DNA from 2 places in the Rhizobium sp. 2YAF20 genome. Region 2 is predicted to be linked to the other one. Evidence: riboswitches for the same ligand, from Rfam matches in the RefSeq annotation. Region 2 holds a riboswitch; the other holds the start of a gene.
The links. A riboswitch is a leader RNA that binds a small molecule or an ion and turns the genes downstream of it on or off. The one in region 2 is predicted to bind S-adenosylmethionine.
Positions count from the first base shown of each region.

Region 1: it holds a riboswitch for S-adenosylmethionine, as region 2 does, so the genes downstream of both, AB4Z52_RS10110 (O-succinylhomoserine sulfhydrylase) here and metA (homoserine O-acetyltransferase MetA) in region 2, are expected to answer to the same signal.

Region 1 covers NZ_JBFRFF010000005.1:185,424-200,329, forward strand. Annotated here, with positions in the region: gene argF (ornithine carbamoyltransferase) at 1-114, shown strand, start outside; gene AB4Z52_RS10100 (Hsp33 family molecular chaperone) at 190-1,182, shown strand; gene apaG (Co2+/Mg2+ efflux protein ApaG) at 1,198-1,590, opposite strand; gene AB4Z52_RS10110 (O-succinylhomoserine sulfhydrylase) at 1,838-3,022, opposite strand; SAM riboswitch at 3,069-3,147, opposite strand; gene AB4Z52_RS10115 (2'-deoxycytidine 5'-triphosphate deaminase) at 3,223-4,314, shown strand; tRNA gene AB4Z52_RS10120 (tRNA-Gly) at 4,372-4,445, shown strand; gene AB4Z52_RS10125 (Ohr family peroxiredoxin) at 4,590-4,985, opposite strand; gene AB4Z52_RS10130 (ribose-phosphate pyrophosphokinase) at 5,429-6,361, opposite strand; gene AB4Z52_RS10135 (hypothetical protein) at 6,642-7,064, opposite strand; gene AB4Z52_RS10140 (hypothetical protein) at 7,148-7,384, opposite strand; gene AB4Z52_RS10145 (hypothetical protein) at 7,674-8,006, opposite strand; gene AB4Z52_RS10150 (transporter substrate-binding domain-containing protein) at 8,183-9,061, shown strand; gene AB4Z52_RS10155 (tellurite resistance TerB family protein) at 9,069-9,482, opposite strand; gene AB4Z52_RS10160 (thermonuclease family protein) at 9,574-10,314, opposite strand; gene AB4Z52_RS10165 (S24 family peptidase) at 10,329-10,994, opposite strand; gene AB4Z52_RS10170 (response regulator) at 11,120-11,767, opposite strand; gene AB4Z52_RS10175 (hypothetical protein) at 11,816-12,247, opposite strand; gene AB4Z52_RS10180 (DUF952 domain-containing protein) at 12,355-12,711, shown strand; gene AB4Z52_RS10185 (quinone-dependent dihydroorotate dehydrogenase) at 12,708-13,796, shown strand; gene AB4Z52_RS10190 (MATE family efflux transporter) at 13,772-14,906, opposite strand, start outside.
Region 2 covers NZ_JBFRFF010000002.1:213,631-228,536, forward strand. Annotated here, with positions in the region: gene AB4Z52_RS05110 (efflux RND transporter permease subunit) at 1-2,878, shown strand, start outside; gene AB4Z52_RS05115 (SIS domain-containing protein) at 2,908-3,636, opposite strand; gene nagA (N-acetylglucosamine-6-phosphate deacetylase) at 3,675-4,832, opposite strand; gene AB4Z52_RS05125 (SIS domain-containing protein) at 4,832-5,863, opposite strand; gene AB4Z52_RS05130 (GntR family transcriptional regulator) at 5,860-6,633, opposite strand; gene AB4Z52_RS05135 (aldose epimerase family protein) at 6,755-7,780, opposite strand; gene metA (homoserine O-acetyltransferase MetA) at 7,900-8,820, opposite strand; SAM riboswitch at 8,884-8,963, opposite strand; gene AB4Z52_RS05145 (ABC transporter ATP-binding protein/permease) at 9,365-11,260, shown strand; gene efp (elongation factor P) at 11,349-11,918, opposite strand; gene epmA (EF-P lysine aminoacylase EpmA) at 12,070-13,134, shown strand; gene AB4Z52_RS05160 (lysine-2,3-aminomutase-like protein) at 13,131-14,189, shown strand; gene AB4Z52_RS05165 (acyl carrier protein) at 14,411-14,662, shown strand; gene AB4Z52_RS05170 (acyl-CoA dehydrogenase family protein) at 14,662-14,906, shown strand, end outside.

The DNA.
Region 1 (14,906 bases), on a different contig from region 2:
GAGGAAGTGACTGACGAAGTGATCGATGGTCCGCAATCCGTTGTTTTCGATGAGGCGGAAAACCGTCTTCATGCGCAAAAGTCGATTCTTGCTTGGTGCCTGGGCGCAATCTGAGGATTTCAAGAACTGCGACGAATGGATCGCGGCCGCGCGAGCGGAGCGCCGCTCCGGAAGGCTAGGAGAGTAAGCATGGCGGAAAGTGCAGCATCGCTGGGTCAGTTCGACTTTGCAGGCGATGATCATGTCGTCCCTTTTCAGGTCGAGAATCTCGACGTTCGTGGCCGTGCCGTGCAGCTCGGCCCGATGCTCGACGCGATTTTGGAGCGCCATCGCTATCCGGCTCCGGTTGCCCGGCTTCTGGCCGAGGCTATCGTGCTCACTGTGTTGCTGGGCACCTCGTTGAAGTTCGACGGCAAGTTCATGGTGCAGACCAAGGGCGACGGCCCGGTAGATCTGCTCGTCGCCGATTTCTCGACGCCGGAAAATGTCCGCGCTTATGCCCGGTTCAACGAGGAGGCGCTTGAAAAGGCGATTGCCCTTGGCGAGACCGAGCCGGAGCAATTGCTCGGCAAGGGTGTTCTCGCCTTCACGATCGACCAGGGTCAGTATTCGCAGCCCTATCAGGGCATCGTCGAGCTGGACGGTACATCGCTCGAGGAGATTGCCGGGGTCTATTTCCGCCAGTCGGAGCAGATACCGACCCGCGTCCGCCTTGGCGCGGCGGAGCTTTTCGACCGGGATGAGACGGGCAAGCCGCGTCATCGCTGGCGCGCCGGCGGCCTGATCGCACAGTTCCTGCCACAGGCATCGGAACGCATGCGCCAGCCGGACCTGCATGGCGGCGACGGCGATACCGGCGTGCGCAATCACACGGACGATGACGCCTGGGCGGAAGCGCGCTCGCTGGTTGAAACGATCGATGCGGACGAACTGACCGATCCGCTCGTCGGCACAGAGCGTCTCTTGTTTCGGCTGTTCCACGAGCGCGGCGTGCGAGCCTATCCGCCGCAGCGGGTTTTCGACCGGTGCAGCTGCTCGCGCGACAAGATCAAGGGCGTGCTCAAGGGTTTTTCCGCCGAAGAGATTGCAGCCAGCGAAGAGGATGGCGAGATCGCGGTCACCTGCGAGTTCTGTTCGACCACCTACCGCTACGATCCTTCGGAGCTCAAGACTGAGGCCTGAAGGTGCGGCGCATCCTCAGTTCAGGGTGCGCAACAGGCCCGGCGAGTCCAATGAGAAGGCGGGGATTTCGACATCGAACTGCTCCCCGTCCTCCGCCTCCATATGATAGTGGCCGAACATCATGCCGGATGGCGTATCGAGCGGGCAGCCCGATGAATATTCGTAGGTATCACCCGGGTTCAGATGCGGTTGCTCACCGACGACACCAGGCCCCGTGACCTCGTCCACCTGTCCGTTCTGGTCCGTAATGTGCCAATAACGCGTGATTAGGCGCACGGCGACATCGGAGTGGTTCGAGATGACGATGCGATAGCCCCAGACGTAACGATCGTCATCCGGATCGGATTGCTCCTCCAGATAAAACGGCTCGACGACAACCTCGATATCTCGTGTTAGGGCGCGATACATACCTGACACCTTAGACGTATTGAGTTACCGATATCCTATAGGCTTCAATATCCGTCAAGGAACGGATTGGTGAATCGGGCATTAACGGTCAGATTTATGCGCTTTATCGAATATTAAGGATAATTCCGAAGGTTAACGCGGCAATGGTCGCTCCGGTTCGAAAATCCACGTCTCGTGCGCGCGATTGTGCTAGCGCCGAACGTTGCAGTCTCGCCCGGACTGAGCCGAGCGAGAATCGCTGTCAAAGTTAGGCAGTCACCTGTTTCAGCGCCCGCGCGAAATCCTCGAGGAGATCGTCGGTGTCTTCAATGCCGGCGGAGTAACGGACAGTCCCTGCAGAAATTCCGAGTTCGGCGCGCGCCTCGTCGGTCAGGTTCTTGTGCGTTGTCGTTGCCGGATGCGTGATCAGGCTCTTGCTGTCGCCGAGATTGTTGGAAATCCTGGTGATCTCAAGCGCGTTCTGCAGCGCGAACGCGGCGTCCTTGCCGCCCTTCATCTCGAAGGCGATCAGCGTCGATCCGCCTGTCATCTGCTTTGCGATGATGTCAGCCTGCGGATGGTCCTTACGGCCGGGATAGATCACTTTGCCGACTTTGCCGTGCTCGGCCAGGAAGTCGGCGATTGCCGCGGCGTTCTGCGTCTGCTGCTTGACGCGCAAGGGCAGCGTCTCGATGCCTTTGAGCAGCGTCCAGGCGTTGAACGGCGACATTGCCGGGCCGGTATGGCGGAAATAGTCGTGCAGATGCTCGTCGATCCAGGCCTTGTCGGAAAGAACGACACCGCCGAGGCAGCGGCCCTGACCGTCGATGTGCTTTGTTGCGGAATAGACGACCACATGCGCACCAAGCTCAAGCGGCTTCTGGAAAAGCGGGGTCGCAAAGACGTTGTCAACGACAAGCTTGGCGCCGATCTGATCGGCGAGCTTTGCAACGCCTGCGATATCGATCACTTCGAGCGTCGGGTTGGTCGGGCTTTCCAGGAAGAAAACCTTGGTATTCGGCTGGATCGCCCGTTCCCAGTTTTCAAGGAACCGACCATCGACCAGTGTACACTCGATGCCGTATTTCGGCGCAAGTGTCTCGACGACCCAGCGGCAGGAGCCGAAGAGCGCGCGGGCTGCGACGATATGGTCGCCAGCCTTCAACTGGCAGAGGATCGCGGCGGTAACCGCGGCCATGCCCGATGCGGTGGCGCGCGCATCGTCGGCGCCTTCCAGCATGCACATCCGCTTTTCGAACATGTCGTTGGTCGGGCTGCCGTAGCGGGCATAGATGAAGCCTTCGGTCTCGCCCTTGAAACGCGCTTCGGCGGCCTCAGACGTGTCGTAGACAAACCCTTGTGTCAGATAGATCGCTTCCGATGTCTCGCCGAATTGGGAGCGGAGCGTGCCGCCGTGAACGAGCTGCGTTGCGGGGCGCCAGGTCTTGGTCATATCGTTACCACCTTCGTGATACAAAAAAACCGGTCGCAAAAGCAGACCGGTTTTCAACCCGGTCTTTTTAGCCATTTATTTAACGTGGCTGCAAGCCGACCGGCCAAATCACCACGGGATAAGATTGCAATACTGCTGTTGAACGCTTGCGTCAATTCCCTGAGTTTGGTTTTGTCTGCGGCAAATTGAGGATGGGCAAAATGGCTCGCGATACAGGAATTTTGGCGGATCGAGCAATCGCGGCGCTGTTTGAGACCGGCAGGCTGACGACGGACAAGGAGCTTGACCGCGACCAGATCCAACCGGCAAGCCTCGATCTCAGGCTCGGCGCCAAGGCCTTCCGCGTGCGCGCCAGCTTCATGCCCGGCCCCTCGCACCTGGTCTCCGACAAGCTTGATCGCCTCAGCCTGCACGTGATCGACCTTACCGAGAGCGCAGTGCTCGAAACCGGCTGCGTCTATATCGTGCCGCTGATGGAGCACCTCGATCTGCCGGCCGGCATGTCGGCTTCCGCCAATCCGAAGAGCTCCACCGGAAGGCTCGATATCTTCACCCGCGTCATTACCGATTATGCGCAGGAGTTCGACAAGATCCCGGCCGGTTACTCAGGTCCGCTTTACCTCGAGATCAGCCCCCGCACGTTCCCCATTGTCGTCAGGCGGGGTTCGCGCCTGTCGCAGATACGCTTCCGTGTCGGCCATTCGGTATTGTCGGAGCCACAATTGCTGGAATTGCATGTCGCCGAGACCCTGGTCGCCAGCAGCAGGCCGAACGTGACGGGCGGCGGCATCGCGCTCTCGATTGATCTCAAAGGCGATGAAGAAGGTCTGATCGGATATCGCGGCAAGCACCACACGGCGGTCGTGGACGTCGACAAGAAGGCCCAGCACGACATTTTCGACTTCTGGGAACCGCTCTACAGCCGCGGCCGCACAGAACTGATACTCGATCCGGACGAATTCTATATTCTCGTCTCGCGTGAGGCGGTGCACGTGCCGCCGCATTTCGCCGCCGAGATGACACCCTACGATCCGCTGGTCGGCGAATTCCGGGTGCATTACGCAGGCTTTTTTGACCCCGGTTTCGGTCACGCCCCGGCCGGCGGTCGTGGGAGCCGCGCCGTGCTTGAAGTCAGAAGCCACGAGGTGCCGTTCATCCTCGAAGACGGCCAGATCGTCGGCCGCCTCGTCTACGAGCACATGCTGGAACCGCCCTCGAGCCTCTATGGCACCGGCCTCGGCTCGAATTACCAAGCCCAGGGCCTGAAGCTCTCAAAGCATTTCCGCCTCTGAACCCACCTCTTTCCGCCTTGACAGCGGCTAGGTTCTGTTGAAAGTCTTCCCCTATTGGCGGGTGTAGCTCAATGGTAGAGCAGCAGCTTCCCAAGCTGAATACGAGGGTTCGATTCCCTTCACCCGCTCCATCAATCTTTTCAATAGATTAAGGGATACTTTGATCCCTTTTATTTTGCCAGTTTTACAGCCAGTTTTGCAGATTATCGTTCTCATGTCGTTCCAGCCGTCGCCTTTTGGCCGCCGGCTACTGCGGTCACCGCGCGGCGTGCCGATCAGACGAGGTTGGTCACAACGTCGATGTTGCCGTGCGTCGCCTTGGAGTACGGGCAGATGCCGTGTGCCGCATCGATCAGTTCGCGCGCAACCGCACGGTCAACGCCCGGTACGCTGACGTTGAGGCGCGCCCGCAGGAAGAAGGAGCCGGCGTCTAAGTTCAGATCGATCTCGGCATCGACCGCGATACCCTCAGGAAGCTTGACGTGTCTCTGGGAGGCGGCAAGCTCGATCGCTCCCATGTAGCAGGCCGACCAGGCGGCACCGAATAGGTTTTCAGCGGCCGGGTGCGGCTCCTTCATCTTGATGTCCAACTGGCCGTCGCTACTGCGTGCTCCGCCGTCGCGACCGTTAGTATTGTGGGTCTTGCCAGTGAAGAGAACTTTCTCAGTCATAATGCAATCCTTTCGAATACCGTTAAGACGCATCCGATTGTAACACCGACGCCTGACCTCTGCACGGGAAAGGGAATGGTCCCACAAAGGGCTAACAGATGGCGCTGACAAGCTTCTCCTTCGCGCAATTAGCGGTCATCACGGAAAGCCTCGGATAATTATCCGTGGTCCCAACCTCGGCCACCGCGATCTAATTCGGACTCCCGCTTATTCGGGTAATACTCGCGCTTATTTTCGAGTCCAAAGAATAGTGTTCCGTGTATCCCCTATATTTCACTTTTTCCGGATTGGTGTTGACGCTATTCCAGCGATGATTTCACCTGATGCTAGAGCGCCGAACCTTTTGATAACATCTTCAATAAATTCAATATTCTGCGGTGTCACAGAAATCAGGAGAACGAGTATGAGCTTGGCTTGCGGTTGGTATCGCGCCATGAGCCGGATCAGTTGAAAAGGCTTGAAACGCTTTGCTCCTTGGCGGTGCGGACGAGGGCTTCGCCGATCAGCGGCGCGATAGTCAGGCGTCGGATATTGGCGGTTTGGCGATGAGCTTCGGTTTCTTCAATGGAATCGGTCACCACCAATTCCTTAAGGTTGCTGGCACCAATGCGTCCGCAGGCACCGGCGGACAGCACACCATGGGTGATATAGGCGGAAACCTCCCTGGCACCAGCTTCCAGCAGGGCTTCGGCCGCATTGATCAGCGTGCCGCCGCTATCGACGATGTCGTCGATCAAAAGACAACTTTGCCCGGACACATCGCCAATGATGTTCATCACTTCCGACACTCCGGCGCGGGGTCGCCGTTTATCGACGATGGCAAGATCGGCACCAATGCGCTTTGCGATGGCGCGAGCCCGCGCCACGCCGCCCACGTCGGGCGAAACGATCATCAAGTTCTTGGTGTCGTAGTGCTTTTCAATGTCGCGGGTCATCACCGGCGCTGCATAAAGATTATCGGTCGGAATATCGAAAAAGCCCTGAATCTGGTCGGTATGAAGATCGACCGTGATGACGCGGTTAACACCGGCACCGGCAATTAGATTGGCGACCAACTTGGCCGAGATCGGAGTGCGGCCGACGGCGCGGCGATCCTGGCGGGCATAGCCGAAATAAGGGATTACGGCAGTGATCCGGCGGGCCGATGAGCGGCGCAGCGCATCGGTCAGGATCAGCAACTCCATCAGATTGCCGTCGGCGGGGGAACTCGTCGACTGGAGAATGAACACGTCCTCGCCGCGCACATTCTCATGGATTTCAACGTAGATTTCCTGGTCGGCGAAGCGCTTGACTGTACAGTCTGTGAGGGGAAGCTCTAGGTAGCTGGCAATGGCTTGGGCGAGGGCGCGGTTGGAGTTACCGGTCACCAGCTTCATTAGCGCGATCCTGTTTCAAGGAGCCTACGAGAGGAAAAGAGCTTCCCGTTTCGCGTGCACCTTTAGAGCCTTCCCCTGGAATTGCAACGGAGCACCTCGCATTACTTGCGAATGGGCGAGAAAATTGTGGAGAAATCAAGATTTATCTGTCGCTGAAGACGGCGCTTCGAGACTGACTTTGACGGCAGCTCGAATGACCGCTTTGCGCGGCCGAGAGGCGAATTTCCTCACGGTCGGATCGCGCCAACTGCGGTCATCCCGGCCGCAGAACTTGTGACGTCTACTCGATCTGCGTAGCGAGGTAAAAGTGACTACCCATGCTCTCAATACTGGGCTCTGACGTGTCACCATTGAGCGGAACCAAACTGGAGCCCTCCACGTAGTTCTTCTGAGAGCCGGATCCCGAATTATTGAACAGTCTGCTTCGAACTTCATCGGTCCAAGTGGACAATGGCGATGCGATCTGGTCGGTCTCATCGTAAATCAACGTCGATTCAATGCTGGACGCTCCAAATCCACCACCTTGGTCCCCCCACAGCCAGTGCATCAATAGGGGGTGATCTTTCGAGGCGGCACAGTCGGCAACATCCTTCAGAAAATCAGACTTACGGTATTCAAAGCGCAGCCGATCGGGGTTGATGCCAACATGGCCGAGCCCGACAATGGGTGCGAACCCAAGGATAGGCGCGACAAATACAGACACAGCGCGCCGCAATGAAATTGTTGTGGGACACATTGCCTCCATCTTCGGGCATGCATGCGCAGCCGACAATGTATCAACAGCGCTCAAGCAGCGAGCAGGTCTGCAACTTCACCGTGTTTTGACAGGAGCCGGGGGGCGCTCATGTCGCCGGTCTCTTCGTCGACCATGACGGCATAGGCGGCGACCCCGACAAAGCGATCGGCCATTGCGGCGGCAATCTTCTCAGCACTTGCAGCATTCGATGCCTGTCGCATCTCGCCGGATACGAGATTGCCGCGATTGCGCCTGTAGGGAAGGATAATGAATTTCTCGGCTGCCATGTCTATCACCTCTCGTTGTTCTACAAATGTTCTCATTTCCGGTGAATGTCAAGCTGCCAACCGACCAGGCGTGAAATTGCGGCGGCACGGCGTGGCGGGCTCGACGGCCTTCATTGCGTCTTCGTCTTTGCAACTTTCGAAGACGGTGCATCTGGCGTCTTATGCCAGAAGAAGGGGTCTGACCTGAGCTCGAAGACGGCCCGCCAAACGGCCGCTCGAATGAGGGAGGGCGCTGCGATGACGAGCGAGAGCCTCAGGTCGGGAAGCGAGCGATCGATTTGCGATCTCGTCAATCTGTCGTGCCTGTGGCGCAATTGCTGTCAAAAGACGCGCGCCGCGAACGCGTTAGCCGCAGAGCTGTGGGGTTCAACAGTTGGCTATCGAGATTGAAGTCGTCGACAACCGTGCCATCCTCGATCCTGTCGAGGCAAGGCAGGCGCAATGCGCGCGCGATCGCGCCACAATGGGCACTCTCCTCAACCCATCCATTGGCGATCAGCTCCTGCTCAATGCTTGTTCCGTTGGCCATGGCATTTTGAGCGTCCCGCTCGAGATAGCGTTTGCCGAAACCAAGTTCAGCGAGCATCGCCATTTCGGCAGGCAGCTCTTCGGTAAGTTGCACGAGCTCCACTACGCTCGTCAAAGGCAACCGCGCAGCTGCAGCCGGGACGCTGTTGGTTACAGGGACGGTTTGTGGCGGATGTTCCCCGATGCGCATGACTCTGTTACACAGTTCCCAAGATCGGTACCCCGGACAGAAGGCGTCCCCAAGATCAAACTCGGGAGTGGATGACAGTGATGTGGAAGCCGCTTACATCCCTTGATTTGAAGGGGTTTTGCAATTTTAGCGCGATCCTGGCTGCATTTTTATGCGCAGCGCCCGTTTTCGGGCAAGAGCCTTCGACCTCGAATTTGCCGATCCTCTTCGATTCGCGCGAACGCCTGCCAAAGCCCGACCTTTCCTCTCTCGTGCGGCTGCGCTTCCTGACCTCGGTTGATTTTCCGCCGTTCAATTTTGCCGATCAGTCGGGCAAGCTTGCCGGCTTCCACGTCGATCTGGTGCGTGAAATCTGCGACGAACTCGCTATCGCTGAGAAGTGCCAGATACAGGCCATGCCGTTCGGCGATCTGCAGGATGCATTGGCTGCGTCACAGGGGGATGCGGTCATCGCCGGTATTGCGGTGACGCCCGGTTTGCGCGAGCGCTTCGCCTTCTCGCGCCCCTTCCTGCAACTGCCCGCCCGTTTCGCCCGCAATCTGAAGACGGCGCCGATCAAGGGCGCGACTGTCGCAAGCCTTGCCGGGCGGTCCGTCGGCGTCGTCAGGTCAACGGCGCATGAGGCGATGCTTGCCGCATTCTTTCCGGCGATCAAGCCGGTTGCCTTCGACAGCAAGGACGCGCTTCTGGCCGCCCTCAAGGAGGGAAAGGTCGATGCGGTCTTCGCCGATGGCCTGCAGCTATCCTTCTGGGTCTCGTCGCCGGCTGCAGAAAAATGTTGCGCTTTGTTTGACGGCCCCTATCTCTCGCAGCAGTTCCTCGGCGAAGGGATGACGATCATGCTGCGACAACAGGATGCCGAGCTTACCGCGGCGATCAACCATGCGCTGGCGACATTGTCGCGCAACGGCCGACTGCAGGAGATCTACCTGCGCTATTTCCCGCACGGATTATACTGAGGCAGCTCTAACCCTTGCGGTATCGGGCGATGGCACTGCGCTCGATGGCAGCGCAGGTAAGCTTGCCGAGTTCTAGGCGGTCGCGCAGTAGCGCCAGCAGCCGCAGTTCCTCCGCCTTGACCGAGAGGTCGGCCGAAGCAACTTCCACGGCGAGTGCATAGGCTGTGTCGTAGAGGCGCGAGGGGAGGGTATCGCGCACGGTTTCCAGCACGATATCAAGTCCTTCCGGGCCGGATAAAAGCGTGGCGCAATCGCGCGACACCGAGATCAGCCGGTCCTCGTCGAAGCCGTCGAACACCGGCAACGCCTGGATCAGTTCTCCGATCCGGCTAAGCTCGCGGTCGTTCATTGTCCGGTCGACGGCCGATGCCATCACCATCACGTAAATCAATGCCTCGTGGGCGGAAAGCGGCCTGTTCATCTCTGCGGCAAAGTCCTCTGTGGTTCGTTCCAGAGTAGGAAGTCGGATGGGCAATGACAAGGGCGGACATGTCCCGCTGGAGTAGAGACCATCAGATCGGGTTCAGCGGATCTTCACGCGCAGGTGCCGGCGCCAGGGTAGAGGGGCGGTCCTTGCGAGGATCGTCGCCGTAAATGCCACGATTGTTCTTGCGCGCTTCGTCGGCTGCAGCGGCAAGCGGCGAGCCCGCTTCCACCTCGGCCCAGCCGTTTCGGGCCAGCCACTCGCTGAGGTCGGTTTTAACGAAACGGCAATTGCCGGTGACGGTGCCCTGCCAGTCGCCGTCAGGCAAATCACAGGTGATGGCCCGAGCCCGCAGGAAGGCTCGCAGCGCCGTCCGTGCTATCGTGCCGCAAGGCCATTCCTTGCCATTGGGACCAGTGCAGGTCCTGTTCGGATCGGTCGGCGTAATGCCGGCGAGCTGCAGCTTCTTGCCGGCGATGATCAGCACACCGGCGCTATCGGCAACGGGCCGTGCGATATCCACGGGCTTCAGTTCGGCGGGCTTTGCCTCGGCGGCCGGCGGGTCGCGCGCAGTCGGCATACTGTCTGCCTGATTGTCGCTCGGCGTCTCGGGCTTCGAGCCATTGGGCGTCGTCGCCGTTGACAGCGTCGCATCCACGGCGATCGGGGCTATTGCTGCGGGTGCTGCCTTATCTTTTGTCTCGGCCTTTGCAAAAATGCCCGCGGAGCCGATAGCGGGCGGTTTCTCGACGGAAGCGGCGCCCACGGCCAGGAGCACGCCGACTGCCGCAATTCCCGCTATTCCCGTCGCCAAGGCCACCGGACGCATCAGAGAAAACTTTCCTATTGGCTCGCCCAGATGATCCGGGCGATCCATTCGACGTCCGAAAGCTCAAGGTTGCGGTTGGGGTGTTCGGGATTGAGCGACAAAAGTTCGATCGAGCGCGGGCTATGGCGCAAAAGCACCTTGGCCATCACCTCGCCTTCGCGCGTCTTGACGACAACGCGGTCGTTGCGCCGTACCTGAGCTCCGGGCTCGACGATCAACACGTCGCCGTCTCGATAGAGCGGCATCATGCTTTCGCCCTGCACCTCAAGCGCATAGACCCCGGCCTTCTGTGCCGGGGCGGCAGGAAATTCCACGACATCCCAGCCCTGTCCAGCCGGAAAGCCGCCATCGTCGAAGAAGCCGCCGGCTCCCGCCTGCGCGAAGCCCAATAGCGGGATGGAGCCCGCCTGGGAAGGAAGGGCACCTTCCGGCATCCCACCATTGCCGCCTTCCGGCCGCAGGAAGCTCATGAACTGCTCCATGCTTGCGCCGGTCGCCTCCAGCACTTTGGCGATCGATTCCGTCGAGGGCCAGCGCAGTCGGCCATCGGAACTCAGCCGCTTCGATTTGTTGAAGGATGTCGGGTCTAGTCCCGCGCGCCGGGCAAGACCGGACGGGGTCAGATCATGCCGCTCGGCAAGTCCGTCGATCGCGTTCCATATTTGCCCGTGTGACAGCATCGTCGCTCAAACACCCGCAAAGCCGGAATTCCGGTATCCGTCCATCCCGGCAAGATTAGCGGAGGCCCATTCGTGAGTAAAGGGTAAGAGAGGAATAAAATCCTCTCCACCGACGTTTAGTTCGCCTAAACGACCATCGCGACGTTGATTTTGCCGAGTTGGATCACCGCCTGCGTACGGCTGTCTACGTTGAGCTTCAATAGGATTGCTGAGACATGCGCCTTGACCGTGGCTTCCGAAACATTGAGCTCATAGGCGATCTGCTTGTTGAGCAGGCCTTCGTTCAGCATGCCGAGCACCCGGCTTTGCTGTGGTGTCAATGTCTGCAGCCGATAGATTAGATCGGCGACATCGGCATCCTGTTCCTGTCCGTCCTGATAGGACCGTGGCGTGAAGATGTCCCCGGCAAGCACCGTCTGGATACCCGCGCGGATATCGTCGATGCCGGAGGATTTGGAGATGAAGCCGGATGCACCGAGTTCGAGGGCGCGGCGGATGGTCGTGCTATCGTCGGTCGCGGAAATGACGACGATCGGAAGGCTGGCAAATTCCGCGCGAAGCGACATCAGCCCGGAAAAACCGCTTGCACCGGGCATGGCAAGGTCAAGCAACATCAGGTCGGCATCCGGGTGCAATCTTGCTTGCCTGCGCGCCGCCTCGAAGTCGCCCGCCTCGACGATCGCCTGGTCACCGTCCATGCCGCTAACGGCTTGGCGAAGGGCACCGCGAAACAGCGGATGGTCATCGGCAATGATGATTGTCTGTTCGCTCATAAAAGCCCCCTCCCAAGAGCCCTTCTGCTTGCGATATCCATATAACGCTCAGGTCTTCTGTGGAAGACCCTTGTCGTCGGGCGCATTGTCCTGGAATTGCTTTACCACACCCATGAAGCTGCGCATCATCCGTTCCATGATGGTGATGGAACGGTCGACTTCGGCGTCGGTGGGCAGTTTCGACGCGCCACCGTTTTCTGCGACGGTCTTTTCCAGTGCCGTCATACGGCGGGACAGCTGATCGAGTTCGTCGTCGTAGGCGGCACGCTCATCGGCGGCCATGCGGCAGACGAGGTTGCCGTTTTTGTCTTCGCAAAGCGACATCGCGCCGGTCTGGCGGTCGAGGCGAATGAAGTGGTCGCCGCTGCGCTCCAGCTGAAAGCGTTCCATATCCGGCTCCGTTGCCAGGCTCGTTGCGGGTAGCAGAGCCGTTGTGCCGAGAAGAATGGCCGCAAGGCCGATTGCCGTTTCCCTCACCATGTCATCCTCCAGATTTTCTGCGTCTCGGTGCAAATAATCAGATCAGGCCGTGGACATCCGCGCCACTTTTCGGCAAAGCCCTAACAAGGATGACCTTGCCGATGGGAATGATGGCCGTGACGTCTGTGGTTTACAAGATCGTGCCGGAGGCGCTCTGGCAGCAAGCCAGACAATCCGGCGTTTTTAATGGCGCTGCGATCGATTTGACCGACGGCTTCATCCATTTCTCGACGGCCAGTCAGGCAAGGGAGACCGCCGCCCGGCATTTTGCCGGAAAGGACGGTCTGCTGCTTGTGGCAGTCGACGCCGAGGTGCTTGGCGAGAAGCTGGTGTTCGAACCTTCGCGCGGCGGCGATCTCTTTCCGCATCTCTATACGCCGCTGCAGCTATCAGCCGTTCTCTGGGAGAAGCCGCTGCCGATCGGGCCAGATGGCGCGCACGTCTTTCCGGAGATGCCGGAATGATCGGCGCTTTCAAGGATATAGGCCGCCGCAGCCTATTCATGTTCGACCCGGAGACCGCGCATGGCATGTCGATCGCGGCGCTTAAGACGGGCCTCGTGCCGACCTGCCGTCTGAAAAGCGACCTGAGGCTGCGCCAGACGGTCGCGGGCCTCGATTTCCCCAATCCGGTTGGAATGGCGGCCGGCTACGACAAGAATGCCGAGGTGCCGGAAGCGCTGCTGAGGCTCGGCTTCGGATTTACCGAGATCGGCACGGTTACGCCGAAGCCGCAACCGGGCAATCCGCGCCCGCGTATTTTCCGGCTGGTCGAGGACGAGGGCGTCATCAATCGCCTCGGCTTCAACAACGAAGGTCACGAGGCGGCGTATCATCGCCTTGCAGCGATAAGGAGCCGCGGCCTGATCGGGGTCAACATCGGAGCCAACAAGGATAGCGCCGATCGTGTCGACGACTATGTCAGGGGTATTCGCTGCTTCTATTCCGTCGCTGGCTATTTCACTGCAAATATCTCCTCGCCGAACACGCCCGGCCTGCGCGACCTGCAAGCGCGCGAGAGCCTCGCTGCACTGTTGTCGGCCGTACTGTCTGCAAGGAACGAGGAAGCGCTCAAGGCCAATCGCAAGATACCAGTTTTCCTCAAGATCGCTCCCGATCTGACTGAGGAAGGCATGGACGATATTGCCGCAGAGGCGCTCGCGCATGATCTCGACGGCCTGATCGTCTCTAACACGACGCTCGGACGCGAGGGGCTGAAGGACCACCGGCAGGCGAAGGAGGCCGGCGGCCTTTCCGGCAAGCCGGTGTTCGAGAAGTCGACGGCCGTGCTTGCAAGAATGCGCAAGCGCGTCGGCGCCGCAATGCCGATCATCGGTGTTGGCGGTGTGTCGTCGGCGGAAACGGCGCTCGAGAAGATCCGCGCCGGCGCCGACCTCGTACAGCTCTATTCGAGCATGGTCTACGAGGGTCCGGGGCTGCCGGCCGCCATTCTTCGCGGCCTGTCGGCGCTTCTCGACCGGGAAGGCGTGGCCTCAATCCGCGAATTGCGCGATACTAGGCTCGATCACTGGGCAGACCGAAAGGTCTGATCGGCCCGCGGCTTGACCAGCAGCATCAGGAAGACGCCGCGAAACAACAGGAAGCCGTTGAGCGCCAGCCACAGGCCGGCATTGCCGAGCAGCGGCACGAAGACGGCGAGCGCCAATAGGTAGCCGGCGAAGGCAAGCAGCATGCGGTTTCGCATGTCGCTCGACCAGGTAGCGCCGATGAAAACGCCGTCCATCAGATAGGCAAGCGCGCCGGTAAGGCCGGTGACTGCTGCAAAAGGCAGGTAGGTTCCGGCAACCGCGCGAACATCTTCGGACGTCGTCAGCACGGCGATGATGCGCGGCCCAAGCCCAAGGAAGAATATGGTTGCGATCGTAGCGAGACTGAACGACCACAGTATGGTCAGCTTCACGCCTCGGTCAAAGGCCGGCCGGTAGCCAGCACCGATTGCCCGTCCGGTGATCTGCTCGGCGGCATTGGCCAGACCGTCAAGATAGAAGGCCGAAATCAAGACAAAGTTCATCAAGACCGCGTTGGCAGCAAGCGTGACCGCGCCGAAATACGCGCCGATGCGCGTCATCAGCGTGAAGGCTGCGAGAAGCACGAACGTGCGGATCAGAATATCGCGGTTCAGCGCAAAAAGTTCAGCCAGCCGTCCCCGGGATAGCAACTCGGATCGGGAGGGCAGCGCAGTTCCTGCAAACCCCCTGATCACGATGATCAGCCCGACGATCGCCCCAGCGGTCTCGCCGATCATCGAGCCCCAGGCGACGCCAGCAACACCCCAGCCGAGCCCAAGCCCCAGAGCGATTGCAAACACGAGATTGAGGCCATTTATCAAGGTCTGCAGCAGCAGCCCGGTGCTGCCCCGGCCGCGCCCGAGCACAAATCCGAGGATGGCATAATTGGCAAGTGCTGCCGGCCCCGCCAGCATGCGAATGGAGAAATAGGTGCCGGTCGCCTCCGCCACACCGCCTTCGGGTCCCATCAGTTTCAGGCCGAACCATAAAAGGACCGGTGATAGAACGAGGAGCGCCGCGCCGCAGGCCAGCGCCGAAATCATCGCGCGCCAGAATACGGCTTGCTGTTCGTGCAGGTCGTTGCGGCCATAGGCTTGCGCCGTCAATCCCGTTGTCGAAGAGCGCAGGAAA
Region 2 (14,906 bases):
CAAGCTCGGCACCGATCTCGACAAGGCGCAGGTGCTGGTCCAGAACCGCGTCGCCATTGCCGAACCGCGCCTGCCGGATGACGTGCGGCGCATCGGCATTACGACGGTCAAGAGCTCACCCGATCTGATGATGGTCGTGCACGTGCTTTCGCCCAGCAATCGTTATGACCAGCTTTATATCTCGAATTATGCACGCTCGCGCATCCGCGATCTTCTCGTCCGCCTCGACGGCGTCGGCGACGTGCAGCTCTTCGGCGAACGGCAATATGCGCTTCGCATCTGGCTCGATCCGCAGAAGCTGTCGGCCTATGGCATGACTGCCGGGGATATCGTTCAGGCGCTTAGAGATCAGAACGTCCAGGTCTCCGGCGGTTCGATCGGCGGTCCGCCGGCATCAGGGACCAACGCCTTCCAATATACCGTGACGACGCAGGGACGCTTTTCCGATGCGCGGCAGTTTCGCTATGTCATCGTCAAGGCGACCGATAGCGGCCGTCTCGTCCAGTTGCAAGATGTGGCCCGCGTCGAGCTTGGTGCCCAGGACTATGTCACCAACAGCTATCTGAACGGCAGTCCGGCCGTGGCGCTTGGTATTTTCTCCCGGCCTGGCACCAATGCCTTGCAAGCGGCAGCCGATATCCAAAAGATGATGACCGCCCTGTCGCAGGATTTCCCGCCGGGGCTCGAATATCGCATCGTCTATAATCCGACCGAGTTCATCTCCGAATCGATCACCGAGGTCTACAAGACGATCTTCGAAGCAGCGATCCTTGTGGCGATCGTGGTGCTGGTGTTCCTGCAGTCCTGGCGCACGGCGATCATTCCGATCGTTGCCATTCCGGTGTCGCTGATCGGCACCTTTGCCTTTCTGCTCGCATTCGGCTTCTCGCTGAACCTATTGACGCTGTTCGGGCTGGTACTTGCCATCGGCATTGTCGTCGACGACGCGATCGTCGTCGTCGAAAATGTCGAACGCAATCTTTCGCTGGGCATGACCCCGAGGGAAGCCTCGCACACGACGATGAACGAGGTCGGCACGGCAGTGCTTGCGATCTCGCTCGTCCTCATCGCCGTCTTCCTGCCGACCGCGTTCATTCCGGGAATCTCCGGCCAGTTCTACCGGCAATTCGCCGTGACCATATCCGTTGCGACGGCGATTTCCTGCCTCAACTCGCTGACGCTGTCGCCAGCACTGGCAGCGATCGTGCTTCGTCCGCACGACCACAATAAATCCCACAACATCTTCTCGCGGTTCGGCCGTAGCCTTGGCAACGGTTTCAACCGCGGCTTCGACCGGATGAGCCACGGCTATTCCTGGCTTGTGCGCCACATCGTCGGCACCGGGATTGCTCTTTTCTGCGCGCTCCTCGTCTTCGTCGGATTGCTTGGAGCGACATGGTACATGGGCAAGATCGTGCCACAGGGCTTCATTCCGACCGTCGACCAGGGCTACGCGATCGTCGTCGTGCAATTGCCAGATGGAGCGTCGCTGTCGCGTACCGACGCGGTGATCCAGCGGGCCTCCGAGATCATCCGCAAGACGCCCGGCATCAAGAATGCGGTCGCTTTCGCCGGCTTCAATGGAGCGACCTTCACCAATGCCTCGAATTCGGGGGTTATCTTCACGCCCTTTGACAGTTTCGAGGACAGACAGAAGAGCGGTCTGACAGCGAGCAAGATCATCGGGCAGCTCTATGGCAATCTACAGAGCATCCAGGAAGCCTTCATCATCGCGGTGCCACCGCCTTCGATCCGCGGCGTCGGCAATTCCGGTGGCTTCAAAATGCAGATCATGGACCGTGAAAATCCCGACATGCGCCGCATCCTGCCGCTTGCCTATCAGATGATGGGCACGGCGGCGCAGAATAAGGGGCTGTCGGGTGTGTTCACCACCTTCTCGGCCAACAGCCCGCAATTCTTCCTCGCCGTCGACCGCGACAAGGCGCGGGCGCTGAACGTGCCGATCCCGAATATCTTCGAAACGTTGTCGATCAATCTCGGCACATCCTACGTCAACGACTTCAATGCCTTCGGCCGCATCTATCAGGTGCGAGCGCAGGCGGACCAGCAATACCGCATGGACAGGGACGATATTCTGGCATTAAAGGTTCGCTCAGCCACCGGCGCGCTGGTGCCGCTCGGCACGCTGGTCGATATCCGCGACACGACCGGCCCGTCGCTCGTCCAGCGCTACAACATGTATGTATCGGTGCCGCTCCAGGGCAATCCCGGCCCCGGCATATCGACCGGTACCGCGCTCGATACGATGGAAGGCATGGCAAAGAGCCTGCTTCCGGCAGGCACGACCTTCGAATGGACCGAGCTTGCCTATCAGGAAAAGAATACCGGCAACACGGCGGTCTATATCTTCGCATTGTCGGTGATCTTCGTCTTCCTGGCGCTGGCGGCGCAGTATGAAAGCTGGATCCTGCCGCTGGCGATCATCCTGATCGTACCGCTTGCAGTTCTGGCTGCCCTCATCGGCGTCCATCTCAGGGGCCAGGACAACAATATCCTGACGCAGATCGGCCTGATCGTCCTGATCGGCCTTGCGGCCAAGAACGCCATCCTGATCGTCGAGTTCGCGCGACAAGCGCAGCTTGAGGGCAAGAACGCCGTCGAGGCGGCAATCGAGGCGAGCCATCTGCGGCTGCGTCCGATCCTGATGACTGCTTTCGCCTTCATCCTCGGCGTCGTGCCGCTGATGATTGCAACCGGACCCGGCGCGGAGCTACGCCAGTCTCTCGGCACCGCGGTGTTCTCGGGCATGTTGGGCGTAACCCTGTTCGGCCTGTTCCTGACGCCGGTGTTCTACGTGGTCCTGCGCCGACGCCAAAAGCGCGTAGAATCTGAAATCAAGGAAGAAGCGGCCGCCTGAAAGGCGTCCGTCAAGCGGCCGAATGGACATCAGAGGTGCGGATTGCGTGGCCGGTATTTGGTCACCAGCCGCTGGTTGATGTCCTTGGCGCCAGGCATGTTGGCGCTGAGATAGACCGGTGCCTCGCCGGATTTCGACAGTTCCGCAGCGACTTCGGCGAAGATGGCGTTTAGCACCGTCACGCCGATCGCCGTCGAGACCGGGCCGACCTTCAGCCCGCTTCCAGGCAGGTCGATCACGGCATCGCCCGGCGGAAGACCATTGTCGAGGACGATATCGGCGAGATCTGCCAATCTGCGGCGGCCATTGGCGATCGCTGCCGAATAGGCAAGGGATGTCACGGCGATGATCGTCGCGCCGATCTCGCGACCATAGTCGGCTGCCTCCGTCGGTGCGGCGTTGACGCCGGAATTGGAGGCTATGATCAGCACATCGCCCTTTTCCATGCGATAGCGCTCCATGACCGGGCGAACGAGGCCCTCGGTCCTCTCATAGACCGAGCTGATGACAGCGCCTTCGTGGAGCATGGCCGAGCCCACCAGGATGGGGATGGTGATTGCCACGCCACCGGCGCGGTAGTGGACTTCCTCGGCCAGCATATGTGAATGGCCGGTTCCGAAGATATAAACACGGTGGTCGGCCCGTGCGGCCTTGCAGATGACCGCCGCCGCTTTCGACATCGGCTCGGCAAGTGTTTCGCGCAGTTCCCCGAGCCTCTGGATGAGGCTTGTGAAATAAGCGTCGGTGATCGCAGTCATGCCGGCGTCTCTCTTTCTTTGTACTTTGGCTGGAGCCTCTAGGCCGAGAGCTCGCCTGCCATCCAGGTGGCGGTTACCTCAATGGTGTCATTGATGTGAGCAAGATCAGCGCGGGCGCCAGGCCTAAGATGGCCGCGATCAGCCAACCGCAGGAAGCGGGCAGGGTAGGAAGTGGCCATGCGCAATGCCTCGACCAGCGACAATTCGAGCACGCTGACGCCGTAGCGGATCGTTGACGCCATATCGACGTCGGAGCCTGCAAGCGTGCCGTCTGCGAGCACGACCCTCGAGCAAAAGCCGCCTTCCTTGCGATAGACGGTGCGGCCGTTCAGCGTGAAGCTCTGCTTGTCTGAACCGACGAGCGACATCGCATCGGTGACGAAAAACAGCCGCCCTTCACCGCGCTTGGCGCGCAGTGCGACACGAAGCGCCCGCGGGTCGACATGGTGTCCGTCTGCGATGATGCCGCACCAGGCGGAGGGATGATCGATCGCCGCGCCGACCAGGCCGGGCGCGCGGTGGCCGAGCTGGCTCATGGCATTGAAGAGGTGGGTGACGCCGCGCGCGCCGGCGTCAAAGCGCATGTCGGCGACGTCGGCGGTGCAATCGGAATGGCCGATGCTGACGATGACGCCTGCCTCGTTAAGCGCCTGAACCTGACGATCGGTCACCTGCTCGGCTGCTATGGTGACAAGCAGCGTGCCGATCTCCTCGCGAGCGCGGATGAAAGTCTTGACGTCGCTGTCTTCCACCGGCCGCATGAGTTCCGGCAGATGCGCGCCTTTGCGGGCTGGCGATAGATGCGGCCCTTCGAGATGCAGACCGACAACGCCGCGGCCGGCCTTGACCGCCTCGATCGCGGCTTCGATCGCCGCTGTCGATGCGGCGCCGACGTCGGTAATCAAGGTGGGCAGCATGGCGGTCGTGCCGTAGGTTCGATGGCCTTTGGCAATGATGTACATGGAGTCCGGCGAGGGATCGTCGTTGAGCATCCTGCCGCCGCCGCCGTTGACCTGCGCATCGATGAAGCCGGGCGACAGAACGCCGCCCTCAAGGCTGATGATCTCGGCGCCTTCGGGCAGGCCGCTATAAGATGTGATTGCCTGCACGCGGCCATTGCTGGTGACGAGCGCGCTATTCTCATGGAGACGCTCGCCGTCGAAGATCCGGGCACCGGTGAAGACCTTGTAATCCATCACATAGTCTCCGTGACCTTGAGGAGATTGGCCGGCTTATCCGGATCAAAACCTTTGCGACGCGTCACGGACTCGATCAGTCGGTAGTAGCAGAGTATCGACACAAGCGGGTCCAAGAGGCCGTTTCCGGTCGAGGGCGTGCGCAGATTGACACCGGGCAATGCCGTCGTCGAGAAGGATACCGCAGTCGCCCCCAATTTCTGCAGGCGCTCCAGCGCCTGGGCATTGTTTGCGAAGGCGGCGTCATCAGGAGCGAAGGCAACGACTGGAAAGCCTGGCTGAACCAGCCGCATCGGGCCGTGCATCAATTCGGCAAGAGAGAAGGCCTCCGCGTGCAGACCAGAGGTCTCCTTTGCCTTCAATGCCGCTTCAAGCGCAATCGCAAAGGCCGGGCCGCGTCCGCCGGTGTAAAGCGATGTCGCGTTGAAGAACACGTCTTCGGCTTCGGCGGCATTGATGCCGGCCGTTGCCGCCAGAGCCTCCGGCAGCCTTGCAAGGCCGGTCTGCAAGTCGGTGCTATGGGCAACCGCTGCCGTCACACCGGCAAGGGCTGCAACCGCCGCTATGAAGGATTTCGTCGCTGCCACGCTTTTTTCAGCGCCGGCATTGAGGTCGAGCACGATGTCGGCCTGTTTGGCCAGCGGGCTGTCGGTGACATTGACAACGGCGATCGTGGTTGCGCCGCCTCGTTTTGCCGCCGCCTGCAGCGCGATAATGTCGGGACTGCCGCCGGACTGAGAGACGGTGAAGTGGATGCCGCCTTGCAGGTGCAGCGCCGAACCATAGACCGAAGCGATGGAAGGGCCGACTGATGCAACCGGGATGCCGCAGGAAATTTCGAACAGATATTTGAAGAAAGTCGCTGCGTGGTCCGATGAGCCTCGCGCTGCCGTGGTAATCACCGGCGGACGGGCCGCGGAGAACAGCTTTGCAATCTCGACAAAGACGGGCTTTTCCTTTTCAAGCAGAGTTGCCACGACGTGAGGCGCCTCGCCTGCCTCCTTCAGCATCAGGGATTGGGTGTCGCTCATAGGTCATCTCCAATTTTCAGTTCGGCAACGAAATCATAGGCGTCGCCGCGATAATGTGATCGCGTGTATTCAACGACACGCTGGTCTTCCAGGCGGGAAACGCGCTCGATCAATAGCGCCGGTGCGCCGGGCTGAACGTCGAGGATCGCGGCAGAGGATGGGTCCAGCGTGACCGCCGTCAGGCGCTGCAAGGCGTGGACCGGCCGGAAACCGTTCTCGGTCAGCGCATCATAGAGCGAACCTTCACCTGCCGCATCTTGTTGAAGAAATTTTATCGGCACGACGGCGCGCTCGATGGCGAGCGGCAGTCCATCCGCCAGACGAAGGCGGTCGAGCCGCAATACCGGTTCGTCGAGGCCGAGGCCGAGGACGAAACTTTCCTCCGGTGCCGGCTTGCCCACCGTGCGTGACAATATCCGAGCCGCAGGCGAGCGTCCGCGCGAGCGCATGTCTGCCGAGAAAGATGAAAGCCGCCACAAAGATTGCTCCATCCGCTCGACCTTCTGCGATACGAAGGTGCCGCTGCCATGCCGCGATTCCAGCGCTCCCGACGACATCAGGTCACGATAGGCGGTGCGCACCGTGACCCGGCCAATTTGCAGCGCCTCTGCAAGATCGCGTTCAGCGGGAAGCGCCGCACCGGGCTTCAGCAGGCCTTCGTGGATCAATCCCGTCAGCGCCTGCGCCAGCCGTTTGTACAACGGGCCACTCAAGGCCCCATCTCGCAAACCCCTGGCACTCAGCTCTGAGATTAAAATGGTTCTATCCATGGCTCGATTATAGAACCTATCTAGAACCAATTGGCAAGGATTGATTTGTGAAACTATGGCCAAACGAAAACGGCCGCATGCTTTTCAGCATGCGGCCGCGACGTGACGAACCGAAGACCGGTCAGCTTCTGGTGAAGATGTAGTCCGTTTCCTGCCGCAGCACTTCGCCCGGGCGCAGGACGGCATTGGGGAAGCCTTCGTGATTGACGGCATCGGGCCATATTTGCGTTTCCAGGCAGAACCCCGCGAATGGTCCGATCCGCTGGCCATCGTGACCGGGGACGGGGACATTGAGCTTGAAGCCCGTATAGAACTGCACGCCGGGTTCGGAAGTCCGGACTTCCAGCGCAACGCCGGAATTGTTGCTGCGGGCCAGCACGACCGAGCGCTTTGCGGTGCGCTCAGGCGACAGGCAGAAATTGTGGTCGTAGAGCATCTGCTCGCTCCCAGCGAAGCGCTTCATCGGCGACATCTCACGGAAATCGAACGGCGTGCCGTCAACGGGCCGGACTTCGCCCGTTGGAACCTGATGTTCATCCGTCGGCAGGTAACCGTCGGCTGCGATCATGATGTCGTGGCCGAGTGCGTCGTCGTGACCGTCGAGATTGAAGTAGGCGTGCTGGCAGACATTGGCAAGCGTTGGCTGATCCGTCGTGGTTTCGTAGGTCACGGATAATTCGCCATCGCCGTGGACCCAATAGGTGGCCTGGATGGTGCAGTTGCCCGGGTAGCCGGCGCGGCCATCGGGATCGACGATCTTCAGCACGACGCGATCGGCGGCGTGCTCGACTATCGTCCAGTTGCGCTTGGCTGTGTTGTCCTTGCCGCCGTGGAGGTGGGTGACGCCCTTTTCGTTGAGCTCGAGCTGGTAGTTCTTGCCGTCGATGGTGAATTTGCCGCCGCCGATCCGGTTGGCGCAGCGCCCCGGCGTCGCGCCGAAATATGAGGAATGAGCGGGATAACTGTCGAAATCGTCAAAGCCGAGCAAGAGCGATGGCTGATGCCCTTCGAGGCGCAGATCCTGGATGACGGCACCCCAGCTGATGATGTGTGCCGTCAAGCCGCCGCCGCTGATCTTGACGCGATAAACGGTCTCGCCCGCTGTGGTCTTGCCGAAGACCTCCCGTTCCAAAGCACTTTCCGTCATTGTCGATCATCCATCCATGGCTGAAATTCGCTTCCCCGACCCTGCCCGGATTTGCCCAAATCCGCAACGGCCCCGCTTCCCAAAATTGGATCCGGCGCCGGAATGGCAAGTGATGTCAGTTACTGCGTGCCGATTTTTTCAAGGCTATAGGGTGTGGTCTGATAGATTTCGTTGATCCAGTTGCCGAAGAAGAGATGGGCATGGCTGCGCCAGCGGTTCAGCGGCGTCAGCGCCGGATCGTTGTGCGGAAAGTAGTCATGCGGCATCTTGATCGGCACGCCGGTATTGACGTCGCGGAAATATTCGTCGGCCAGCGACGTCGAATCATATTCGACGTGATTGAACATATAGAGCCGCTTGCCGGCCTGTTCATGCACCAGGCAGATGCCCATCTCAGGCGATTCCATCAGTATCTCAAGGTCCGGCACCGCCTCGATATCGCGGCGGCGCACCTCGGTCCAACGCGATACGGGCACGGCGAAATCATCGGAAAAGCCGTTGAGGTAGACGGACGAGGGCGCAAGATTCTGGTGCCTGTACACGCCAAATGCCTTCTCCTTCAGGGTATGCTTCGGCACGCCATGAAAGTGATAGATCGCAGCCATGGCTCCCCAACAGACGTTCAGCGTCGAGTGGACGTTTGTCGTCGTCCAGTCGAGAATCTCACGCATCTCGTCCCAGTAGGTCACGTCCTTGTAGTCCAATAGCTCGATTGGAGCACCGGTGATGATGAAGCCGTCGAATTTGCGGTCCTTTATTTCCTCCCAGGTCTCATAGAAGGAAAGAAGGTGTTCTTCTGACGTGTTCTTGGCTTTGTGGCCGCCGATGCGAACCAATGAAAGCTCGACCTGCAGCGGAGATGCGCCAACGAGGCGTGCCATCTGTACCTCGGTCTTGACCTTGTTCGGCATGAGATTCAGAAGGCCGATGTGCAGCGGGCGGATGTCCTGGCGGACGGCCACCGTTTCGGTCATCACCCGCACGCCCTCATGGACGAGGGTTTCGAAGGCGGGGAGCGTATCGGGAATCCTGATGGGCATTGCGGTCACTCGATCGGAACTAGAACCGGCAAAACAAAAAACCGGCGGCGAAAAAGAATCGCTACCGGTCCGCATGCGGCCCCATTTAGCGACTTATTTAACGTGGCTGCAAGCCGGCCGGCCAAATCACCACGAATTGCTTAGATAGCGCCGGACAGGTTGCGAATCAACCGGTGAATCGGCGTTGCCGCGACAGGGCGGAGGATTACGACCCCAGTCGGTTGGAACTACGCATTTTAGTGGAGCGATGGTGACCTGCAACAATCGGCCTTTTGAGATATACTATCGATGTTGTCAGCCTCCGAATCGATTTGCGTGCGCTTCGCAGCGCTGACCGGGCTCCAGGCGTCGATGTGCCATGGCGAACGGCAAAACCAAGGGGAAGGCTTCATAAAGGTTTGAAGCGCAGACTATCGGTTGGCTGTATCAGGTTCAACGCGCGAGACCGGAAGGAACTTAACGTGATCGCGTAGAACCGCCGCATGGGGTGGACATGCGCGTTGGCCATGATTATCTGGGGAGAAGACGTTGCAGGGAAGTATTGATGGCCGTCGATAGCCAAAGCAAGCCAAGCACACAGGGAGACGATCGGGTAGGTTATGAACTGAGCGTGTTACGCAGGCTCGGGGTCATGCTTTCTGCATTCTGGAATTCAGCCGTCCGCTATAAGATCATTTCCATCACCGTCGCGCTTTTCGCGATCATATTCATTACAGCCTATGTTCAAGTCATGCTCAACGAGTGGAACGCACCGTTCTACGATTCGCTGGCGCGTCGCGACGTGGGCGAGTTTTTCCATCAGCTCGGTGTGTTTGGCATGATTGCCGGCACCCTGCTTATCCTCAACGTGATCCAGGCCTGGTTCAACCAAATGGCGGCGCTCTTTATGCGCGAAGGCCTTGCCCGCGATCTGGTGGATCAATGGCTGAAGGGCAAGCGCGCGTTGAAGCTCGGCTCGTCCGGGCTGATCGGCGTCAATCCGGATCAACGCCTGCACGAGGACGCCCGTAACCTTGCCGAAAGCACGACGGGCCTGGCGATCGGGCTCGTCCAGTCGACGATCCTGCTCATCAGTTTCATCGGCGTCCTCTGGGAATTGTCGAGCGGTTTCATCTTCCATTTTCGCGGTTCGAGTTTCTCTATCCCGGGCTATATGGTCTGGGCGGCGATCATCTATGCAGCCTCCGCCTCGATCCTCAGTCAGCTTGTCGGGCGGCGGTTGGTTCGGCTGAACGCCGACCGGTATTCCAAGGAAGCAGAACTGCGCTTTGCACTGATGCATGCCAATGAGTATATGCCGGCGATCACGGTTGCAGGCGGCCAGGAAAACGAGCGCCGGCGCATCAACACCGATATATCGTCGGTCCTATCCGTCATCCGCCAATTGGCGATCGCCAATACCAACCTTACCTGGGTGTCGGCAAGTTACGGCTGGATGGTCCTGGTCATCCCGATCCTGGTCGCGGCACCGGCTTACTTTGCCGGTGGCCTCAGCCTTGGGCAGCTGATGATGGCGGTTGGCGCGTTCAATCAGGTCAACACGGCACTGCGCTGGTACGTTGCTAATTTTGGTCCGATCGCCGAGTGGCGGGCAACCCTGATGCGCGTCACCGATTTCCGCCAGGCGCTGGTGGATATGGACATTGCCCGCGACCTGCCGAACACGATCGCGCTCCAACCGTCATCGGGAGATAAGTTGACGCTGAGGGATCTCGAAATCTCGACTAAGACGACCGATGAGATCGTCGAAAACGGTTTCCGGATCCGCGAAGGCACCGTCACCATCGAGGCTGGCGAACATATCATGGTCAATGGTGACCACGGGGTAAATCGCAAGCTGCTGTTCCAGGCTCTCGCCGGCCAGTGGCGCTGCGGCACCGGCGAGATCGATCTGCCGCCGATGGAGCAGATATTGTTCATGCCGCACACCGCCTATGTACCGGGCGGCACGCTGCGCGAAGCCGTGACGTTTCCCGAGGATCAAAATACCTATGCCGATGCCGATGTTGAGACAGCCATTGAAAAGGCCGGCCTTGATCGCCTCAAGGGCAAGCTCAACACCCGGGCGCGCTGGGATCGCATGCTCGATACCGACGAACAAAAGGCAGTCGCCTTTGCCCACGCGCTGCTTGCCAAGCCTCGCTGGCTGATACTCGACGAAACGCTCGAAGGTCTCGAGCCTGATATCCAGGAACGTTTTGCCGGGCTTCTGACCGAGATGAAAGACACGACCACGATCTATATCGGCCGCTCCGAGGCCTATGTGCAGGCATTGTCGCCGCGGGTCATCCACCTTCAGGCGCTGGCGACACCCGCAGACACGGTCAGTCCCACAGCTGCACCAACTGTTGCGACGACCCCTGCTGCAACTGGATTGCCGAAGGCGAAGGCGCTTTCCATGGTGTACCCCAGCGGAGGGGAGCGTTCGCGCCGACAGTGAGCTTCAACAAATGCCGGAATATAAATCGCCCCGAGTGCTGACAGCATCGGGGCGTTTCTAATTCAGAACCAACATCAGCCTTGCGGCATCAATCCTTGGCGCGTTCGACGTAGGAATTGTCTTCAGTCATGATGACCACGCGGGTGCCGGCGTTTATGTGCGGCGGCACCATGGTGCGCACGCCGTTCGACAGCATCGCAGGCTTGTAGGAAGAAGAGGCTGTCTGGCCCTTGACGACCGGCTCGGTTTCCATGATCTCCAGTGTCACGTGGCGCGGCAGCTCGACGGCAAGCGCGATGCCTTCATGCATCGAGAGCGTCACGGTCATTGCTTCCTGAAGATAGGCCTTCTGGTCACCCATGGTTTCGGCGTCGACGGCAACCTGATCGTAGTTTGCCGGATTCATGAAATGGAAGCCTTCGCCATCCTCGTAAAGGAACTGATGGGGGGTGTCCTCGACGAATGCGCGCTCGACCTGCTCGGTGGTGCGCCAGCGCTCGGAGACTTTCACGCCGTCGGAGATGCGGCGCATATCGACCTGGGTGACTGGCGTTCCCTTGCCTGGATGAAAGTTCTGGGCGGTGAGAACGACGTATAGCTTGCCATCGGCATCGATGACATTGCCCTTGCGGATCGAAGAGGCGATGACCTTGACCATAAGACTTCCTTGTAACGCGGCTTTGTGCGGCGTAGAGGACTTCCGAAATGTCCTCGCAAGACGCACGCAATGTTTTTCTTCGGGGCGCAACTAACCTAAAATCGTGTAAATAGCCAGCCTGTGTTGGTTGGGGCGATGAAGAAAGCTTGGAATGAAGGCTGCAAGCAGCAAACCATCTCCCTGGTGGACCCCCGGTGTTCATGCGGACCGGCGGCCGTTCCTACTTGGCCGCAATGCCATACAAGCGGCGCTGCGTGGCTTCTTTGCACGTCGGGATTTTATCGAGGTCGATACCTCGACGCTGCAGATTTCGCCCGGTAACGAGGCCCATCTGCATGCTTTTCACACCGAGGCGGTGACGACGGATGGGCAGCTTCACCCGTTCTTCCTTCACACGTCGCCGGAATTTGCCTGCAAGAAGCTTTTGGCTGCGGGAGAAAGACGTATCGCCTGCTTCGCCCATGTCTACCGCAATCGCGAGCGGGGGCCCCTGCACCACCCGGAATTCACCATGCTGGAATGGTATCGTGCAGGCGAAGGCTACGAGAGCCTGATGGTTGACTGCGCCCACATCCTTGCTTTGGCAGCAGAAACGATGGGTGCGAAGGCCCTTACCTATCGCGGCAGGGACGTGGATCCCTCTGCCGTGTCGGAGCGTCTTAGCGTCGCTGAGGCCTTCGATCGCTATGCGGGCATCGATCTGCTCGCCAGCGTTTTCGCAGATGGAGCAACCGACCGCGATCATCTGGCGTCGGAACTCAAGCACGCCGGCATAAGGGTTGCCAACGACGATGGCTGGGCCGATCTTTTCAGCCGTGTCCTGGTGGAAAAGATCGAGCCGCATCTCGGGTTCGGACGCCCGACCATTCTCGATGAATATCCGGTATGCGAAGCAGCTCTTGCCCGTCCTTCGGCGCGCGATCCCCGTGTGGCGGAGCGTTTCGAGCTGTACGCCTGCGGCGTCGAGTTGGCGAATGCCTTCGGCGAGCTTACAAATGCAAAGGAACAACGCCGTCGTTTCCAAGTCGAGATGGCGGAAAAGGCTCGTATCTATGGCGAAACCTATCCGCTCGACGAGGATTTTCTAGATGCGCTTTCGCTGATGCCCGAAGCAAGCGGCATCGCCCTTGGTTTTGACCGGCTTGTGATGCTCGCGACAGGCGCCGCGCGGATCGATCAGGTCCTGTGGGCGCCGGTGGCGGAGTTCGGTTCATGACCATGCGCCCGATCCGAAGCATCGACGACCTGAAAAATGCCGGCCTGGTCGATGACGGCGACAAAGTTGCGCTCGAAGCGGTTGCAGCTCGTTACGCGATCGCGGTGACACCGACGATAGCCCGCCTTATCGATCGCGCCGACCCGCTTGATCCGATCGCGCGGCAATTCGTGCCCGACCCTGCAGAGCTTCTCGTCACACCGCAAGAGCGAGCCGACCCGATCGGTGATCACGCCCACAGTCCCGTCGAGGGCATTGTCCATCGCTATCCGGACCGCGTGCTGCTCAAGGCCGTCCACATCTGCCCTGTCTATTGTCGCTTCTGCTTCCGACGGGAGATGGTGGGGCCTCAGGGTTTGGGCACGCTGGATGCCGGCGCACTCGAGGCTGCGTTCGACTATATCAGAAGCCACAGCGAGATCTGGGAAGTGATCCTTACCGGCGGCGATCCGCTGGTGCTGTCGCCTCGGCGGTTACACGAGATGCTTGAAGTGCTGGCGGGTATCGACCATGTCAAGGTCGTGCGATTTCACACTCGGGTGCCGGTCGTCGATCCGCAGAAGATCGATGCGGCGCTGATTGGAGCGTTGAAGGCCAGCGGCAAGACCGTTTACGTCGCCCTGCACGCCAATCATCCACGCGAGCTCACAAAGGAAGCGCGGTCCGCCTGCGCGCGGTTCGTCGATGCCGGTATCGTCATGCTCAGCCAGTCGGTGCTTTTAAAGGGTGTGAATGACGATCCCGATGTCCTAGCCGCATTGATGCGCGCGTTCGTCGAGACGCGGATCAAGCCCTATTACCTACACCACCCGGACCTTGCGCCAGGGACCAGTCACTTCCGCCTCACGATAGCTGAGGGGCAGAAGCTCGTGGCCGGCTTGCGCGGGCGTATTTCCGGATTGTGTCAGCCAACCTATATCCTTGATATTCCTGGTGGTCACGGCAAGGCCGTCGTCGGTGAAAGTGCCGTGCAGGAGACTGGCGAAGGATGCTACTCGGTTTCCGACTATCGGGGCGTCGCACATGCTTACCCGCCGTCGGTCCAGCTGTCGTGAAGTTGTAGCCATGTGCCTTTCGGCTTGGTTGTGACGAATCCTAGTCGTGATCGCTGCGTTTTGCGGTCTTGGCAGACGAATATTGTAAAATGATGCTTTTTACTTAACACCGTTAGCGTTCTTTAACTAAGACGATTAGCGGAATGTTCTATTTTGATTGGTAAAAGACAACGCAAGACAAGCCGTAGAGGCTATCGGTAAGCGATTTCAGAGGTGACGGAATGAACGATACTATTCGCGGCTTGCTGGGAAAATTCGGTGGCCTTCCGGTGGCATTGGACCAGATTGCCGACGAGACCGATCTCTATTCGGCAGGTCTTTCATCTTTCGCTTCGGTCCAGCTCATGCTCGGCATCGAAGACGCCTTCGATATTGAATTTCCTGACAATCTGCTCAATCGCAAGTCGTTTGCCAGTATCGCCGCGATCGAGAAGACGGTCGGCATGATCCTTGATCACCGGAAGGTTGCATAATGAACGTCGTGGTCGCGATAGCGAAGGACAGCTTTGCGGCCCGCGCCACTCGCGTCGCTGCGATCGCAGCCAAGTATGCCGACGCCGTCGATGCCGATGCGCGCTTCCCCCGTGAAACTGTCGAAGCGCTGCGCACAGAGCAGCTGCTCTCGATTCAAATCCCCGTCGCGCTAGGCGGCGAGGGCGCGTCGATCACAGAGATTGCAGAGCTGTGCTCTATCCTCGGTCAGTCCTGCGCTGCGAG